Regions from separate parts of the Ensifer soli genome, predicted to be linked through region 2. Evidence: riboswitches for the same ligand, from Rfam matches in the RefSeq annotation. Region 2 holds a riboswitch; the other holds the start of a gene.
What was found. A riboswitch is a leader RNA that binds a small molecule or an ion and turns the genes downstream of it on or off. The one in region 2 is predicted to bind thiamine pyrophosphate.
Positions count from the first base shown of each region.

Region 1: it holds a riboswitch for thiamine pyrophosphate, as region 2 does, so the genes downstream of both, thiC (phosphomethylpyrimidine synthase ThiC) here and thiB (thiamine ABC transporter substrate binding subunit) in region 2, are expected to answer to the same signal.

Region 1 is NZ_JBHFEI010000007.1:226,638-234,489, forward strand. Features, by position in the region: gene ACEVQ6_RS12935 (tripartite tricarboxylate transporter TctB family protein) at 110-571, shown strand; gene ACEVQ6_RS12940 (tripartite tricarboxylate transporter permease) at 581-2,086, shown strand; gene ACEVQ6_RS12945 (Bug family tripartite tricarboxylate transporter substrate binding protein) at 2,153-3,133, shown strand; TPP riboswitch at 3,339-3,450, shown strand; gene thiC (phosphomethylpyrimidine synthase ThiC) at 3,546-5,375, shown strand; gene thiO (glycine oxidase ThiO) at 5,377-6,357, shown strand; gene thiS (sulfur carrier protein ThiS) at 6,405-6,602, shown strand; gene ACEVQ6_RS12965 (thiazole synthase) at 6,606-7,379, shown strand; gene ACEVQ6_RS12970 (thiamine phosphate synthase) at 7,376-7,852, shown strand, end outside.
Region 2 is NZ_JBHFEI010000005.1:226,057-233,908, forward strand. Features, by position in the region: gene ACEVQ6_RS09875 (argininosuccinate synthase) at 1-71, shown strand, start outside; gene ACEVQ6_RS09880 (multidrug effflux MFS transporter) at 128-1,324, opposite strand; gene ACEVQ6_RS09885 (ABC-F family ATP-binding cassette domain-containing protein) at 1,321-3,141, opposite strand; gene ACEVQ6_RS09890 (thiamine diphosphokinase) at 3,145-3,798, opposite strand; TPP riboswitch at 3,901-4,021, shown strand; gene thiB (thiamine ABC transporter substrate binding subunit) at 4,066-5,070, shown strand; gene thiP (thiamine/thiamine pyrophosphate ABC transporter permease) at 5,084-6,718, shown strand; gene thiQ (thiamine ABC transporter ATP-binding protein) at 6,711-7,445, shown strand; gene ACEVQ6_RS09910 (M48 family metalloprotease) at 7,683-7,852, shown strand, end outside.

The sequences.
Region 1 (7,852 bases), on a different contig from region 2:
CCGTCCGCCACTCCTCCTCCCGCAAAGGACGGGGGCCTTGCCAAGGCCCCCGCCCGCCACGGGCGGGATCCGGCCGGACGACCATCTTCATGCCGGGGACCGAACGCCGATGAAACCGCTTGCCTTCGATACAACCAACGCGCTGTGCGGGGCGATCTTCGTCCTGCTCGGCGGCTTCTTCATCCTTCAATGCATCGATCTGGAGATCGGCACGGCACTGCGCATGGGGCCTGGCTACTTCCCGCTGGTGCTGGCGGTGATCCTGACCCTGCTCGGGCTCGTCATCCTGGCACAGGCGACGCGGGTGAAGGGCGATGCCCTCGGGCCGATCGCGCTGCGCGGCATGCTCTTCATCCTGCCGGCGCCGGTGTTCTTCGGGCTGACCGTGCGCGGCCTCGGCTTCGTGCCGTCGCTGTTCTTCACCGCGCTGATCGCCGCCTTCGCCTCGACGCGGATGAAGGCGCCAATGGCGCTGGTGCTCGCGGCGGCGATCACCGTCTTCTCCGTCGCCGTGTTCAGCTACGCGCTCGGCCTGCCCTTCGAACGTTTCGGCCCCTGGGTCCGGTTCTAGGAGACGGCCGTGGATCTCATCAGCAATCTCGCGCTCGGCTTTGCCACCGCCGCCTCGCCGGCAAACCTGCTCTTCTGCCTCATCGGCGTGCTGCTCGGCACGCTGATCGGCGTACTGCCCGGCATCGGCGCCACCGCCACCATCGCCATGCTCCTGCCGATCACCTTCCAGCTGGAGCCGGTCTCCTCGCTGATCATGCTCGCCGGCATCTATTACGGCGCGCAATATGGCGGTTCGACCACGGCGATCCTCATCAACATGCCCGGCGAATCCTCCTCCGCCGTCACCGCCATCGACGGCTACCAGATGGCGCGAAAAGGCAGGGCAGGCGCGGCCCTGTCGATCGCCGCCCTCGGCTCCTTCTTCGCCGGCACGGTCTCCACCTTCCTCGTCGCCATCTTCGCCATTCCGCTGACCGGCATCGCGCTGAAATTCGGCGCTGCGGAGTATTTCTCGCTGATGGTCGTCGGCCTCGTCTCCTCGATTGCGCTCGCCCACGGCTCGATCATCAAGGCGCTGGCCATGGTCGTGCTCGGCCTGCTGCTCGGCCTCGTCGGCACCGACATCTACACCGGCACGCCGCGCTTCACGCTCGGCATCCGCGAATATGCCGACGGGCTCAATTTCGTCGCTGTCGCCGTCGGCGTCTTCGGCATCGCCGAGATCCTGCGCAACCTCGAAGGCGAGAAGACCCGCACGGTGCTGATGGCGAAGGTCTCCGGCCTGCTTCCGACACGGGACGATTTCCGCCGCATGGTCGGCCCGGTGCTGCGCGGCACGGCGATCGGCTCGGTGCTCGGCATCCTGCCGGGCGGCGGCGCCATTCTCGCGGCGTTTGCCTCCTACACGGTGGAAAAGCGCGTCTCCGACAAACCGCAGGAGTTCGGCCACGGCGCGATCGCCGGTGTCGCAGGCCCCGAATCGGCCAACAATGCGGGGGCGCAGACCTCGTTCATCCCGCTCTTGACGCTGGGCATTCCCGCCAATCCCGTGATGGCGCTGATGGTTGGCGCGATGATCATCCAGGGCATCGTTCCCGGCCCGAATGTCGCCAGTGAGCAGCCGGCGCTGTTCTGGGGCATCATTGCCTCGATGTGGATCGGCAACCTGATGCTGGTCATCCTCAACCTGCCGCTGATCGGGCTGTGGGTGAAGCTCCTGACGATCCCCTATTACGTGCTGTTCCCGATCATCATGGCCTTCTGCGCCATCGGCGTCTACAGCGTCAATTCCAACGTCTACGACCTCTATGCCGTCGCCTTCTTCGGTCTTGCCGGCTACCTGCTGACCAAGCTGCGCTGCGAGCCGGCGCCGCTGCTGCTCGGCTTCGTGCTCGGGCCGCTCTTGGAAGAAAACCTGCGCCGGGCGATGATTCTCTCGCGCGGCGATCCGACCACCTTCGTCACAAGGCCGATCAGCGCCGTGCTGCTCCTGATCGCGCTCGGCGTCCTCGTCGTCGTCTTCATGCCGAGCGTCAAGGCGAAGCGCGAGGAGGTGTTCCAGGAGGAGGATTGATCGCCGCGCCGGACCCGGCCTGCCATCGACGCATTCACCATGACGTCTTCAACGGAGGAGAAGAAGATGCAGATGATGACACTGACCCGCCGCGCGCTGATCGCCGGCGCCGCCTTCCTGTCGCTCGCCGCATCCGGCTTTGCGGCGGGCTTTCCCGAACGGCAGGTGACGCTGGTCGTGCCGTTTGCCGCCGGTGGCTCGACCGACGTCGTCGCCCGCATCGTCGCCCAGAAGATGGCCGACGATCTCGGAGAGCAGGTGATCGTGCAGAACGTCGCTGGCGCCGGCGGCAATCTCGGCGCCGGCCAGGTCGCCCGCGCGGAAGCCGACGGCTACACGATCCTGATGGGCACCGTCGCCACCCACGCGCTGAACCCGCTGATCCTCAAGTCGACGCCCTATGACGCGGTCAAGGATTTCGCCCCTGTCTCGCTGCTCGTCGTCGTGCCCAACGTGCTGGTGGTCAATCCCGAACTGCCGGCAAAGACGGTCGGCGAACTGCTGGCGCTGCTGAAGGCCGATCCCGAAAAATACAGCTATGCATCGTCCGGCAACGGCACGCCTCTGCATCTCTCCGGCGAGCTGTTCAAGTCGATGGCCGGCGTCAGCATGCAGCACATCCCTTACAAGGGCGCGGGGCCGGCGCTGAACGACGTCATCGGCAATCAGGTGCCGATCATGTTCGACAACCTGCCGTCCTCGTCAGGCCATATCACATCCGGCACGCTGCGCGCGCTCGCCGTGACGACGAAGGAACGGGCCGCATCCTTCCCCGACATTCCGACGGTCGCGGAATCGGGCATTCCCGGCTACGAGACCTATACCTGGAACGCGCTCTTCGCCCCGGCCGGAACACCGCCGGAAGTTGTAGCACGCCTCAACGCCGCGGCGAAGAAGGCGATGGCCGACCCCGCCGTCGCCGAGCGGATGAAGGAGTTCAGCGCCACGATCGTCGCCTCCTCGCCGGAGGAACTCGGCGCCCACGTCGCCGCCGAGATCGCCAAATGGACGCCGATCATCCGCGACGCCAACGTCCAGATGGACTGAGGCTCCGGCCGGGAAACCGGCATGGTATCTTCTTTCAAGAGATTGCAATAAAATAGTTTTTCCGATCCCGCTCCTGTACGGCCTTGGGCGGGATCGGTTCGTTTCCGGCGACGGAGGACGCAGTCTCCTGTAAGCCAGGACGAACGAAAAGATCTTTCCGAAAACACCCGCTTGACAGATCCGCAGGGTTGGCCTTAGCCTTTGGATCATTCACCAGGGGGGTCCCGGCAAGGGGCTGAGATACTGCTAGAGCGCGCAGTGACCCGTTGAACCTGATCCAGTTCATACTGGCGTAGGGACGGTGCGAGCGCCTGCTCAAGCGGTATTCCCGATCAAGGGATCGTCTATCCGCGCTGCGGCGTCTTTCCATCAGTCCGGCGTGGAACTGGGTCTCCAACCTTGGAGCCTCACGATGAACATTGCCGCCAAAAACCTCACCCCGACCGTCACCACCGGCCCGCTGCCCGCCGCGCGGAAAATCTTCGTTCCCGGCACGCTGCATCCCGATATCCGCGTGCCTCTGCGCGAGATCGACCTGCACCCGACCGCCGGCGAGCCGCCCGTCGCCGTCTACGATTCCTCCGGCCCCTACACCGAGGCCGGCGCCGAGATCCGCATCGAGGCAGGACTGCCGAAACTCCGGCGAGACTGGATCGCGGCGCGCGGCGATGTCGAGGCCTATCAGGGACGGCATGTGCGGCCCGAGGACAACGGCTTTGCCACCGGCGAGCGGCTGACGCCGGAATTTCCCAACCTCGCGCAGCCCTTCCGGGCGAAGCCGGGCAGGACGGTAACGCAGCTGGCTTACGCTCGCGCGGGCATCATCACGCCGGAAATGGAATTCGTCGCCATCCGCGAAAACCTCGGCCGCAAGGCGCCCGAAGCAGCGCTCGACCGCGACGGCGAGATGTTCGGCGCCCATGTGCCCGATCATGTGACGCCGGAATTCGTGCGCGCCGAAATCGCCAGCGGCCGCGCCATCCTCCCCGCCAACATCAACCATCCGGAATCCGAGCCGATGATCATCGGCCGCAATTTCCTCGTCAAGATCAACGCCAATATCGGCAATTCCGCCGTCACCTCCTCGATGGCGGAGGAGGTCGAGAAGATGGTCTGGGCGACGCGCTGGGGTGCGGACACCGTCATGGACCTGTCGACCGGGCGCAACATCCACAACATCCGTGAATGGATCATCCGCAATTCGCCGGTGCCGATCGGCACCGTGCCGCTTTACCAGGCGCTGGAGAAGGTCGGCGGCATCGCCGAGGACCTCACCTGGGAGATCTTTCGCGATACGCTGATCGAGCAGGCCGAGCAGGGCGTCGACTATTTCACCATCCATGCCGGCGTCCGCCTCGGCTACATCCACCTGACGGCCAACCGCGTCACCGGCATCGTCTCGCGCGGCGGCTCGATCATGGCCAAGTGGTGCCTGCACCATCACCGCGAAAGTTTTCTCTACGAGCATTTCGACGAGATCTGCGACATTTGCAGGGCCTATGACGTCTCCTTCTCGCTCGGCGACGGCCTGCGCCCCGGCTCGATCGCCGACGCCAATGACGCCGCGCAGTTCGCCGAACTCGAAACACTCGGCGAACTGACGCAGATCGCCTGGGCCAAGGATTGCCAGGTGATGATCGAGGGCCCCGGCCATGTGCCGATGCACAAGATCAAGGAGAACATGGACAAGCAGCTGAAGGTCTGCGGCGAGGCGCCCTTCTACACGCTCGGGCCGCTGACGACCGACATCGCGCCGGGCTACGACCACATCACCTCCGCGATTGGTGCTGCGATGATCGGCTGGTTCGGAACGGCCATGCTCTGCTACGTCACGCCGAAGGAGCATCTGGGGCTCCCCGACCGCACCGACGTCAAGACCGGCGTCATCACCTACAAGATCGCCGCTCACGCCGCCGATCTCGCCAAGGGCCATCCGGCGGCAAAGCTGCGCGACGACGCGCTCAGCCGCGCCCGTTTCGAGTTCCGCTGGGAGGACCAGTTCAACCTGTCGCTCGACCCGGAGACCGCGCGCTCCTTCCACGACGAGACCCTGCCGAAGGAGGCCCACAAGCTCGCCCATTTCTGTTCGATGTGCGGCCCGAAATTCTGCTCGATGCGCATCTCGCACGACATCCGCGCCGAGGCGCAGAAGGAGGGCATGGCGGCGATGGCGGCGAAATACCGCGAGGGCGGCGACCTCTACATGGCGCCCGACGACCTTCAGGTGCTGGCGGGGGAATGAGATGCGCATCCTCGTGCGCGGGGCCGGCGTTGCCGGCCTCGCCGTCGCCCATGAACTGACGGAAGCCGGCGCCCGCGTCACCGTCGCCGCGCCGCCGCCGGGGTCGCGCGCGCCCGCCTCGTGGTTCGCCGGCGGCATGCTCGCCCCCTGGTGCGAGCGTGAAAGCGCGCCGGACAGAGTTCTGACGCTCGGCGTATCGGCCGCCGACTGGTGGGAGCGGGTTCTGCCGGGCAGTGTCACGCGCAACGGCACGCTGGTCGTCGCGCCCGCCCGCGACCGGCGGGAACTCGCCCGCTTCGCCGCCCGCACCTCGGGCTTCGACCGGATCGACGCGGACACGGTCGCCCGTCTCGAACCGGATCTCGCCGGCCGGTTCTCCGAGGCGCTGTTCTTCCCGCGCGAGGCCCATCTCGATCCGCGCGAGGCCCTGACCCGGCTGCGGGAAACGCTCGCTTCGCGCGGCGTGCTCTTCGTCCACGAGGCGCAAGCGGAGGAGGATGCCGGATTCGAGCGGATCGTCGACTGTACCGGGCCGGCGCGGATCGGCGCGACGCCGGGATTGCGCGGCGTGCGCGGCGAGATGGCCGTGCTCGCCTGCCCCGATGTGACGCTGTCGCGCCCGGTGCGGCTCCTGCATCCGCGCATCCCGCTCTACATCGTGCCGCGCGGCGAGGGCCGCGTCATGTGCGGCGCGACGATGATCGAAAGCGATGACGACGGCCCGATCGCGGCGCGCTCGCTGATGGAACTCCTGAACGCGGCCTATGCGCTGCACCCCGCCTTCGCCGAGGCGCGCATTCTCGAGACCGGCACGGGGATCCGCCCCGCATTTACCGACAACCTGCCGCGCGTGACCGAAGAGGGACGCACGATCCGCGTCAACGGCTTCTACCGCCACGGCTTCCTGCTGGCGCCGGCAATCGCGGCACAGGCCACGGCACGGGCGATCGGGACGCAACCGGCCGATCGTAGGCGCGCATGACCGCATGCCGAACCCGACGCATGATCGATCACGACAGGAACTGCCCGATGAAACTCATCGTCAATGGCGAGGAGCACGATCTCGCCGCCGCCACCCTTGCCGACCTGCTCGCCCTTCTCGATTACGAGGGCGACTGGCTGGCGACCGCCGTCAACGGCGACCTCGTCCACCGCAACGAGCGGGCGGACTTTCCGCTTGCCGAGCGCGACCGCATCGAGGTGCTTTCCCCGATGCAGGGAGGATAAGCCATGCTGACCCTTTACGACCGGACAGTTACCTCCCGCCTGTTGCTTGGCACGGCGCGCTATCCCTCGCCGGCGATCCTCGCCGAGGCCGTCGCCCGCTCGAAGGCGGAGATCGTCACCGTCTCGCTGCGGCGCGAGACGGCCGGCGGACGGCAGGGCGGGCAGTTCTTCGAGATGATCCGGGAATGGGGCGTGCATGTGCTCCCCAACACCGCCGGCTGCCATTCCGTCGCCGAGGCCGTGCTGACGGCGAAGATGGCGCGCGACGTCTTTGCCACCGACTGGATCAAGCTCGAGGTCATCGGCCATCACGACACGCTGCAGCCGGACGTCTTCGGCCTCGTCGAGGCGGCGCGGATCCTGACGGGCGAGGGATTTCAGGTCTTCCCCTATACCACCGACGACCTCGTCGTCGCGGAGAGACTGGTCGAGGCGGGATGCGCCGTGCTGATGCCCTGGTGCGCGCCGATCGGCAGCGCCGCCGGCCCGCAGAACATCGCAAGCCTCAAGGCGATGCGCGCCGCCTTTCCCGATATCCCCTTGATCGTCGATGCCGGCATCGGCCGTCCCTCCCATGCGGCGACGGTGATGGAGCTCGGCTATGACGCGGTGCTGCTCAACACGGCGGTCGCCGGCGCCGCCGATCCGGCGCGGATGGCATCTGCCTTTGCCGGCGCCATCGCCGCGGGGCGATGCGCTTTCGAGGCGGGGCCGCTTGAGCCGCGCGACATGGCGGTGCCCTCGACGCCTGTCATCGGCAGGGCGGTGTTCGCATGAGGCTCGATCCGTTCTACCTCATCGTCGACAGCGCCGACTGGATCGCGCGCCTCGTGCCGCTCGGCGTCAAGCTAGTGCAGCTGCGCATCAAGGACCGGCCGGACGACGTTCTCGCCGCCGAGATCCGCCGGGCGAAGGCGGTCTGCGCCGCGCATGGCTGCGTCCTCGTCGTCAACGACCACTGGCGGATCGCCCTCGACGAGGGTTGCGCGGCCGTCCATCTCGGCCAGGAGGATCTCGCTAGCGCCGATCTCGCCGCGATCCGGGCCGCCGGCCTGAAGCTCGGCGTCAGCACCCATGACGGGGACGAACTCAGCACGGCGCTGGCGGCGCGACCGGATTATGTCGCGCTCGGCCCGGTCTACCCGACGATCCTGAAGGCAATGAAGTGGCGGCCGCAGGGGCCGGAGCGGATCGGCGACTGGCGCTCGCGCATCGGCGACCTGCCGCTGGTGGCGATCGGCGGGCTGACG
Region 2 (7,852 bases):
ACGCGGCGGGCTTTATCAAGCTGAACGCGCTGCGCCTGCGCACGCTCGCCGCCCGCAACCGCCGCAGCTGACCCCGGTCAATCGCCTCTCCACAAAGCCCGCCTCCTCGCGACGCGGGCTTTTTCATTCATACGACCGCGCGCCGGCTCGCCGCGGCGAATACGGCGTAGCTTGCGATGGCGATCGCCGCCATCAGCGGAATGATCAGGCCGAAGGCGTCGAGCGGTTCGCCGACCAGCGCGGCGGCCGAGCCGCCGAGGAAACCGCCCGCCATCTGGATGAAGCCCATCATCGCCGAGGCCGAGCCGGCGACCTGCGGGAACCCCTGAAGCGCCGCCGTCGTCATGTGCGGCGTGAGGAACGCGATGCCGAAACCGAGGAAGGCGACGGGCAGCATGATCGAAAGGTAACTTGGTGTGAGCGCGTGCACCGAGACGAGGATCATCAGCCCCGACGCGCCGAGCAATCCGAGGCCGGCACGCACCGAACCCTCGCCGCCGAGGCGGCGCGCGACCAGCCGCAGCACCACCGAGCCGAGGAAATAGGAGCCGGACTGCATCAGCATGCCGACGCCGAACGCGGTCGGGCTCAGGCCGACGCGGTCGATCAGGATGAAGGCGAGCATGGTCGACTGGGCGTAGAGCGCGCCGACCGAGCCGCCGAGCACGACCGCCGCCGCCATGAAGCGCAGATCCGTGGCGAGCGTCGCATAGGTCGCGACCAGCGGCCCCGGCAGGGCACGACGCGAATCGGGCGAACCCGTCTCGCGCAGGAAGACGAGGACGGCCGCGGCGGTCACCATGCCGAAGCCGACGAGGAGGACGAAGATAGACTGCCAGCCGAAGGCTGCGAGTGCCAGCCCGCCGACCGTCGGCGCCAGCCCCGGCCCGACGGCCAGCATGATGCCGATCAGGTTCATGATCCGCGACGCCTCGTCGCCCACGAACTGGTCGCGCACGATCGCGCGCGCCACCGTGATGCCGACCGAGGCGCCGATGCCCTGGACCAGCCGCCCGGCGACCAGCCATTCGACGGCCGGCGCGGCAAGGCAGATCAGGCTGCCGAGAATGTTGATGAGGAGAAAGGCGAGCGTCGCACGTCTGCGGCCGAAGGCGTCCGCCATCGGCCCGGCGACAAGCTGGGCAAGGGAAAAGCCGCCGAAATAGACCGACAGCGTCACCTTGATCATCGACGCATCACTGTCGAAGGCCGTGACCAGGTCGGGCATGGCCGGCGTATAGATCGACATGGAGATCGGCCCGAGCGTGGCGAGCAGCGCGCCGAGCAGGCTGGTGCGCCGTTCCCCCATGCGCGAGGGGCTCACCCCTCCAGTTCCTCGCGCAGCATTTCGAGCTCCAGCCACTCCTCTTCCATGGCGGCAAGCGAGGCGCGCAGCGTTTCCATCTCGGCCGCCAGCCTGGAGAAGCCCTGCGGATCGCGGGCAAACAACGCCGCATCGGCCATCTTCGCCTCGCGGGCGGCGATCCCGGCTTGCGCCTTCGCCATCTCCTTCGGCAGGTTTTCGAGCGCGAATTTCTGCTTGAAGGAAAGCTTGCCCTTCGCCTTGGCGGGGCCGGCGGACATCTCGGCCGGCGCCTTTGCCTTTTCCGCCCGCTCCTGCCGCCGTTTTTCCTCCGCCGCGCCGTTCCTCTGCGCCATCATGTCGGAATAACCGCCGGCATATTCGATCCAGCGGCCGTCGGGTGCATCGGGGTTCGCCGGCGCAATCGTCGAGGTGACGGTGCGGTCGAGGAAATCGCGGTCGTGGCTGACGAGCAGCACCGTGCCGGAGAAGCCGGCGACGATCTCCTGCAAGAGGTCGAGCGTCTCGATGTCGAGGTCGTTGGTCGGCTCGTCGAGGATCAGGAGATTGACCGGCCGGGCGAGGATGCGCGCCAGCATCAGCCGGGCGCGCTCGCCGCCGGAGAGGTTGCGGATCGGCGTGCGGGCCTGCTCCGGCTGGAACAGGAATTCCTTCATGTAGCCGGTGACATGGCGCTGCTCGCCATTGACGAGGAGGTTCTCGCCGCGCCCGTCAGTGAGGTAATGCGCCAGCGTCGCGTCGAGGTCGAGGTCCTCGCGGCGCTGGTCGAGCGTGGCGATCTCCAGATTGGTGCCGAGCTTCACCACGCCCTCGTCGGGGGAAAGCTGGCCGGTCAGCATCTTCAGGAGCGTCGTCTTGCCGGCGCCGTTCGGGCCGATCAGGCCGATGCAGTCGCCCCGGTGCACCCTGAGCGAAAACGGCGCGACGATGGTGCGGTCGCCATAGCGCTTGGCGATCTTTTCCGCCTCGATCACCAGCTTGCCGGATTCGCGCCCCTCTGAGACGGTCGCCTGAAGCGTGCCCTGCGGCCCCTTGTGGCCGCGATGGCGGGCGCGCAGGTCCTGCAGCGCGCCGAGACGGCGCATGTTGCGCTTGCGCCTTGCGGTGACGCCATAGCGCAGCCAGTGTTCCTCGCGCTGGATCTCCTTGCCAAGCTTGTGCTGCTCGATCTCCTCCTCCTCGAGGATCTTGTCGCGCCAGGCCTCGAACGCGCCGAAGCCGCGATCGAGCCGGCGGGAAAGGCCGCGGTCGAGCCAAACGGTGGCGTTCGACACCTTTTCGAGGAAACGCCGGTCGTGCGAGATGACGACGATGGCGGAGCGGCTGCGGGTCAGCTCGCCTTCCAGCCATTCGATGGTGGTGAGGTCGAGATGGTTGGTCGGCTCGTCGAGGAGCAGGATGTCCGGCTCCGGTGCCATGACGCGGGCAAGCGCCGCCCTGCGCGCCTCGCCGCCGGAGAGCGAGGCGGGATCCTCGTCGCCGGAAAGCCCGAGATGTTCGAGCAGGTAGGCGACGCGATAGGGATCGTCGCCGGGGCCGAGCCCTGCCTCCGCATAGGCGCGCACGGTGTCGAAACCGTCGAAATCCGGCGCCTGGTGCAGGTAGCGCAGCGTGATGGAGGGGTGGCGGAAGATCTCGCCGGACTGCGCCTCGGCGAGGCCGGCGGCGATCTTCATCAGCGTCGACTTGCCGGAACCGTTGCGGCCGACGAGGCAGATGCGGTCGCCGGGCTCCACCTGGAGATGGGCGCCGGCGAGCAGCGGCGTGCCGCCGAAGCTTAAACGAATATCGTCGAGTTTGAGGATGGGCGGCGCCAAGGATCAGGCTCCCGAGAGGTCGTAGGGCCGGGCGAGCACGACGGCGCGGCCGGAGACAAGCGAAAAGGTCACCGTTTCGGCCGCCGCCACGTTCGAGATCGTCCGCGACGAGCCGAAGGGCAGGTGGAAATCGGTAAGCGGATAGCGGGCGCCCTCGATGGTCAGCCCGTCGAGCCGGTCGAGGCCGAGCACGGAAAAGAGGCTCGCCTGCGGCAGTTCGAGGGCAAGCGCGCCCGAAAGCAGCGGATAAGCTTCCTCCTCGCCGGTCGTCAGGATCACCTCGATGCCGTCGAGCGCGAGACTGACGGCGTAGAGAAGGTGCATGAAGGCGTGGTCGCTGCGCTCGCCGCCGAGCGCACCGGCGAGCAGGACCTTTCGCGCGCCGCGCGCGATAGCGCCGGCGACGGCGATCTCGCCGTCGGTCTCGTTCTTCGCCGGCGGATAGGGCTCGCGCGGCACCTTCGGCCAGTCGGCGACCATGGCGGCGGTGGCGGAATCGAAATCGCCGACCCAGACCTCCGGCGTCACGCCGAGCGCGCGGGCGTGGCGGATGCCGCCATCGGCGGCGATCACCCGCGCGCCCGCGATCTGGCGCGTCAGGCGCGGCGTCACGGTCAGCGCCCCGCCCATCAGGATTGCGAAGAAGGTTTCGGTCATCGCCAAGGCCATAGCGCATCGGGGCCGAAAGTTGAACGCCTTTTTCCCTGAAGGGGGAACGCCGCCCGCCTTGCCAAGGTCGGAGGGAAAGCCTATGTCAAACCTGCTCTAACGGGGTGCCGGGGATCGTCTTTTCAGGGGATCGGCCGGCTGAGAGGCAGAAGGCCAACCCGCGGAACCTGATCCGGTTTGTACCGGCGGAGGGATTAGACGGCACGCTCAAGCGCCCTATTCCCGTTGAACGATGACGTTGAGGAGGAGGCGCGGATGCGCGGCAGGATTCTGTTTTCGATCGCGACCCTGATGGCGCTGGCGGCACCGGCCGCCGCCGCCGACAGGACGCTCACCATCTACACTTATGAGAGCTTCGTCAGCGAGTGGGGCCCGGGGCCGAAGGTCAAGGACGCCTTCGAGAAGACCTGCGGCTGCACGGTCGATTATGTCGGCGTCGCCGACGGCGTCGAACTGTTGACCCGGCTGAAGCTCGAAGGCCCGGCCTCGAAGGCCGACATCGTCCTCGGACTCGACACCAATCTGGTCGCGGAGGCGAAGGCGACCGGCTTCTTCGCCCCGCATGGCGGCATCAGCACGACGCTGACCGTTCCGGGCCGCTTTTCCGACGACGTTTTCGTCCCCTATGACTACGGCCATTTCGCCGTCGTCTACGACACCGAAGCGCTCAAGACCCCGCCGGCGAGCCTCAGGGACCTCGTCGAGGGCGATCCGTCGCAGAAGATCGTCATCGAGGACCCGCGCACCTCGACGCCGGGCCTCGGCCTGCTCCTCTGGATGAAGGCCGTCTATGGCGACAAGGCCGGCGAAGCCTGGGGCAGGCTGAAGGGCCGCATCCTGACGGTCACGCCGGGCTGGTCGGAGGCCTACGGCCTCTTCACCAAGGGCGAGGCGCCGATGGTTCTCTCCTACACCACCTCGCCCGCCTACCACATGGTCGAGGAAGGCACGGACCGCTATCAGGCAGCGGCATTTTCGGAAGGCCATTACATCCAGATCGAGGTGGCGGGCCTGACGAAGAGCGCGCGCGATCCGGAACTGGCGAAATCCTTCCTCGCCTTCATGACCGGCCCGGACTTCCAGTCGATCATCCCGACGACGAACTGGATGATGCCCGTCGCCGCGACCGGGACGCCGCTGCCGGACGCCTTCGGCCGGCTGGTGACGCCGGAAAAGACCCTGCTGATCCCGTCCGACACCGTTGCCGCCAACCGCAAGGCCTGGATCGACGAATGGCTGGCCGCGATGAGCCTCAACTGAGCGCGCCGCGCTGATGGGACGGACGGCAGGCGGCGGGTGGATCGGGCTCGCCGCAATCGGCGGCTTCGTCGGCGTCGCGCTTGTGACTCTCCTCTCCTTCGGCGTGCCCGCGGGAGACGGGGCCGCGCTGACCGGCGGTGCCGGCCTGTTCGACGCCTATGTCTGGCGCGTGACCCGCTTCACCCTGCTTCAGGCGATGCTCTCGACCCTGCTTTCGGTGCTGCTCGCCATTCCCGTGGCGCGGGCGCTGGCGCGGCGGCCCGCCTTTCCGGGACGGATTTGGATCGTCCGGCTGATGGCGCTGCCGCTCGGCCTCCCGGCCCTGGTCGGCGCGCTCGGCATCGTCGCCGTCTGGGGCCGGCAGGGCCATGTCAACGGCCTCCTCGCCGAGGCCGGCCTGCCGCCCTTCGGCATCTACGGCCTGACCGGCATCCTGATCGCCCATGTCTTCTTCAACCTGCCGCTCGCCGCCCGGCTGCTGCTTGCCGGACTGGAGCGGCTTCCCGGCGAATACTGGCGGATCGCCGCCAATCTCGGCATGGGGCCCCTCGCGCTGTTCCGCTTCATCGAATGGCCGGCGATCCGCGGCCTTCTGCCGGGCGTCGCCGGGCTGGTCTTCATGCTCTGCGCCACCAGTTTCACCCTGGTGCTGACGCTCGGCGGCGGACCGGCGGCCAGCACGCTCGAAGTGGCGATCTATCAGGCCCTGCGCTTCGATTTCGATCCGCCGCGCGCGATCGCGCTCTCCGCGCTGCAGATCGGCCTGACGGGCCTGCTGCTCCTCGCCCTGCGGCTCGCGGCACCGGTGCCGGAACCCGGCCAGACGCTCGGCCGGACAGGGCTTCGCCCGGACGGAGCTTCTGCGGCAGGCAAGGCCGCCGATGCCGCGGTCATCCTCCTCGCCGTCCTCTTCGTCGGCGCGCCCTTCGCCGCCGTGCTGACCGCCGGCCTTCAGGCGGACCTCGCAAAGCTCGCCGGCGATCCGATGGTGCATCGCGCGCTATCGACCAGCCTCATCCTGTCGGCGATCTCGGCGGCGCTGACCGTGGCGCTGACATTCCTCCTCATCGACGCGCGGCTTGCGGCATTGCGGCTGCGCCGGCCCGGACCGGCCGCGCGCGTGCTTTCGGGAGCGATCGCCTCCAGTGCATCGCTTGCGCTCCTCGTGCCGCCGCTGATCCTCGGCGCCGGCTGGTTCCTCGCCCTGCGCTCCCTCGGCGACGTGGCGCGCTTCGCACCCGCCATCATCGTCGCGATCAACAGCCTGATGGCGCTTCCCTTCAGCTACCGCGTGGTCGAACCCGCCATGGCGGAACATGCGGCACGCACCGCACGGCTTGCCGAGAGCCTCGGCGTCAAGGGTTTTCATCGCCTGCGATGGATCGACGGTCCTGCGCTGGCCCTGCCGCTTGTGACCGCCTTCTCCTTCGCGGCCGCGCTGTCGCTCGGCGATCTCGGCGCGGTGGCGCTGTTTGGCTCGCAGGAGATCGTCACCCTTCCTTATCTTCTCTACAGCCGCATGGGCAGCTACCGCACCACCGATGCCGACGGGCTGGCGCTGCTGATGGGCGTTCTCTGCCTCGGCCTGACCGTGATCGGCACCCTCGGTCAGCGCTCCCGAGCCGCCCGGATCGACACCGATGCCTGATACGCCCGCCCTCGTCCTCTCGGATGTCCGCCTCTCCTATCCGGGCATCGCCTTCCGTTTCGATGCCGTGGTGGCCGCCGGCGAGACCGTCGCCGTGGTCGGCCCGTCCGGCGCCGGCAAGTCGACGCTGTTCAACCTCATCGCCGGCTTCGAAACGCCGGAGAGCGGCGGCATCCAGCTTTTCGGCGAGGACATGGCCGGCCGGCCGCCGGCCGAACGCCCGGTCTCGATCGTCTTCCAGGACCACAATCTCTTCGCCCATCTCGACCTCTTCACCAATGTCGGCCTCGGCATCCATCCGGCGCTGCGGCTGACGGCGGCGGAGCGCACCCGCATCACCGAGGCGCTTGCTCGCGTCGGCCTCGGCGGCTTCGGGGCACGCAAGCCCGGGACGCTGTCCGGCGGCGAACGCCAGCGCGTGGCGCTCGCCCGCGCGCTGGTGCGCCGCCGGCCGCTGCTGCTCCTCGACGAGCCCTTCGCCGCCCTCGATCCCGGACGGCGCGACGACATGATCGGCCTGATCCGCGACCTCGCCCGCGAGGAAGGCCTGACCGTGCTGGTGATCACCCACCAGCCCGACGACCTCGGCAAGCTCGCCGACGGCGTGCTCTTCCTCGAGGGCGGCAGGATCCTGCTGCACGAGACGGTCGAGGGGCTCTTCGCAGAGGCCGGCGGCAGGCCGGAGGTCGCCCGCTTCCTCGGACTGCCGCAGGCGGGCAGGGGCTGAACCGCCCTTATTCCCCGCCGATGCGTTGCCGCCTTACCACGACGACACTATTTGTGGGAAAGCATGCTGGAGACGATCCTTCGAATAGGATACAGGAGAAAAGCGGCCACCTTGCCGGACGCCGTGGTTAGATTGTTGTAAAAAATGCCGAATTTTCTTCCGCTTCCCGCCGTTCTGGCAGAGTGGGCGGCCTTCGGCGACGCGAAGGAACGGAAAGCGAGCTTGGCAGCGATGAGGATGATCGGTCGCAGGGATACCCGGATCCGCGGGACGGCCCGGCCTTTGTTCGCCGTCGCGGGCCTGGCCGTGCTCACGCTCCTTGCCGGCTGCCAGTCGGCGATCGAGCAGACCTACGAGCCGGTGGTCGCGCCCTCCGCCACGCCGCAGATCGTCGAGGAGGTGCAGAA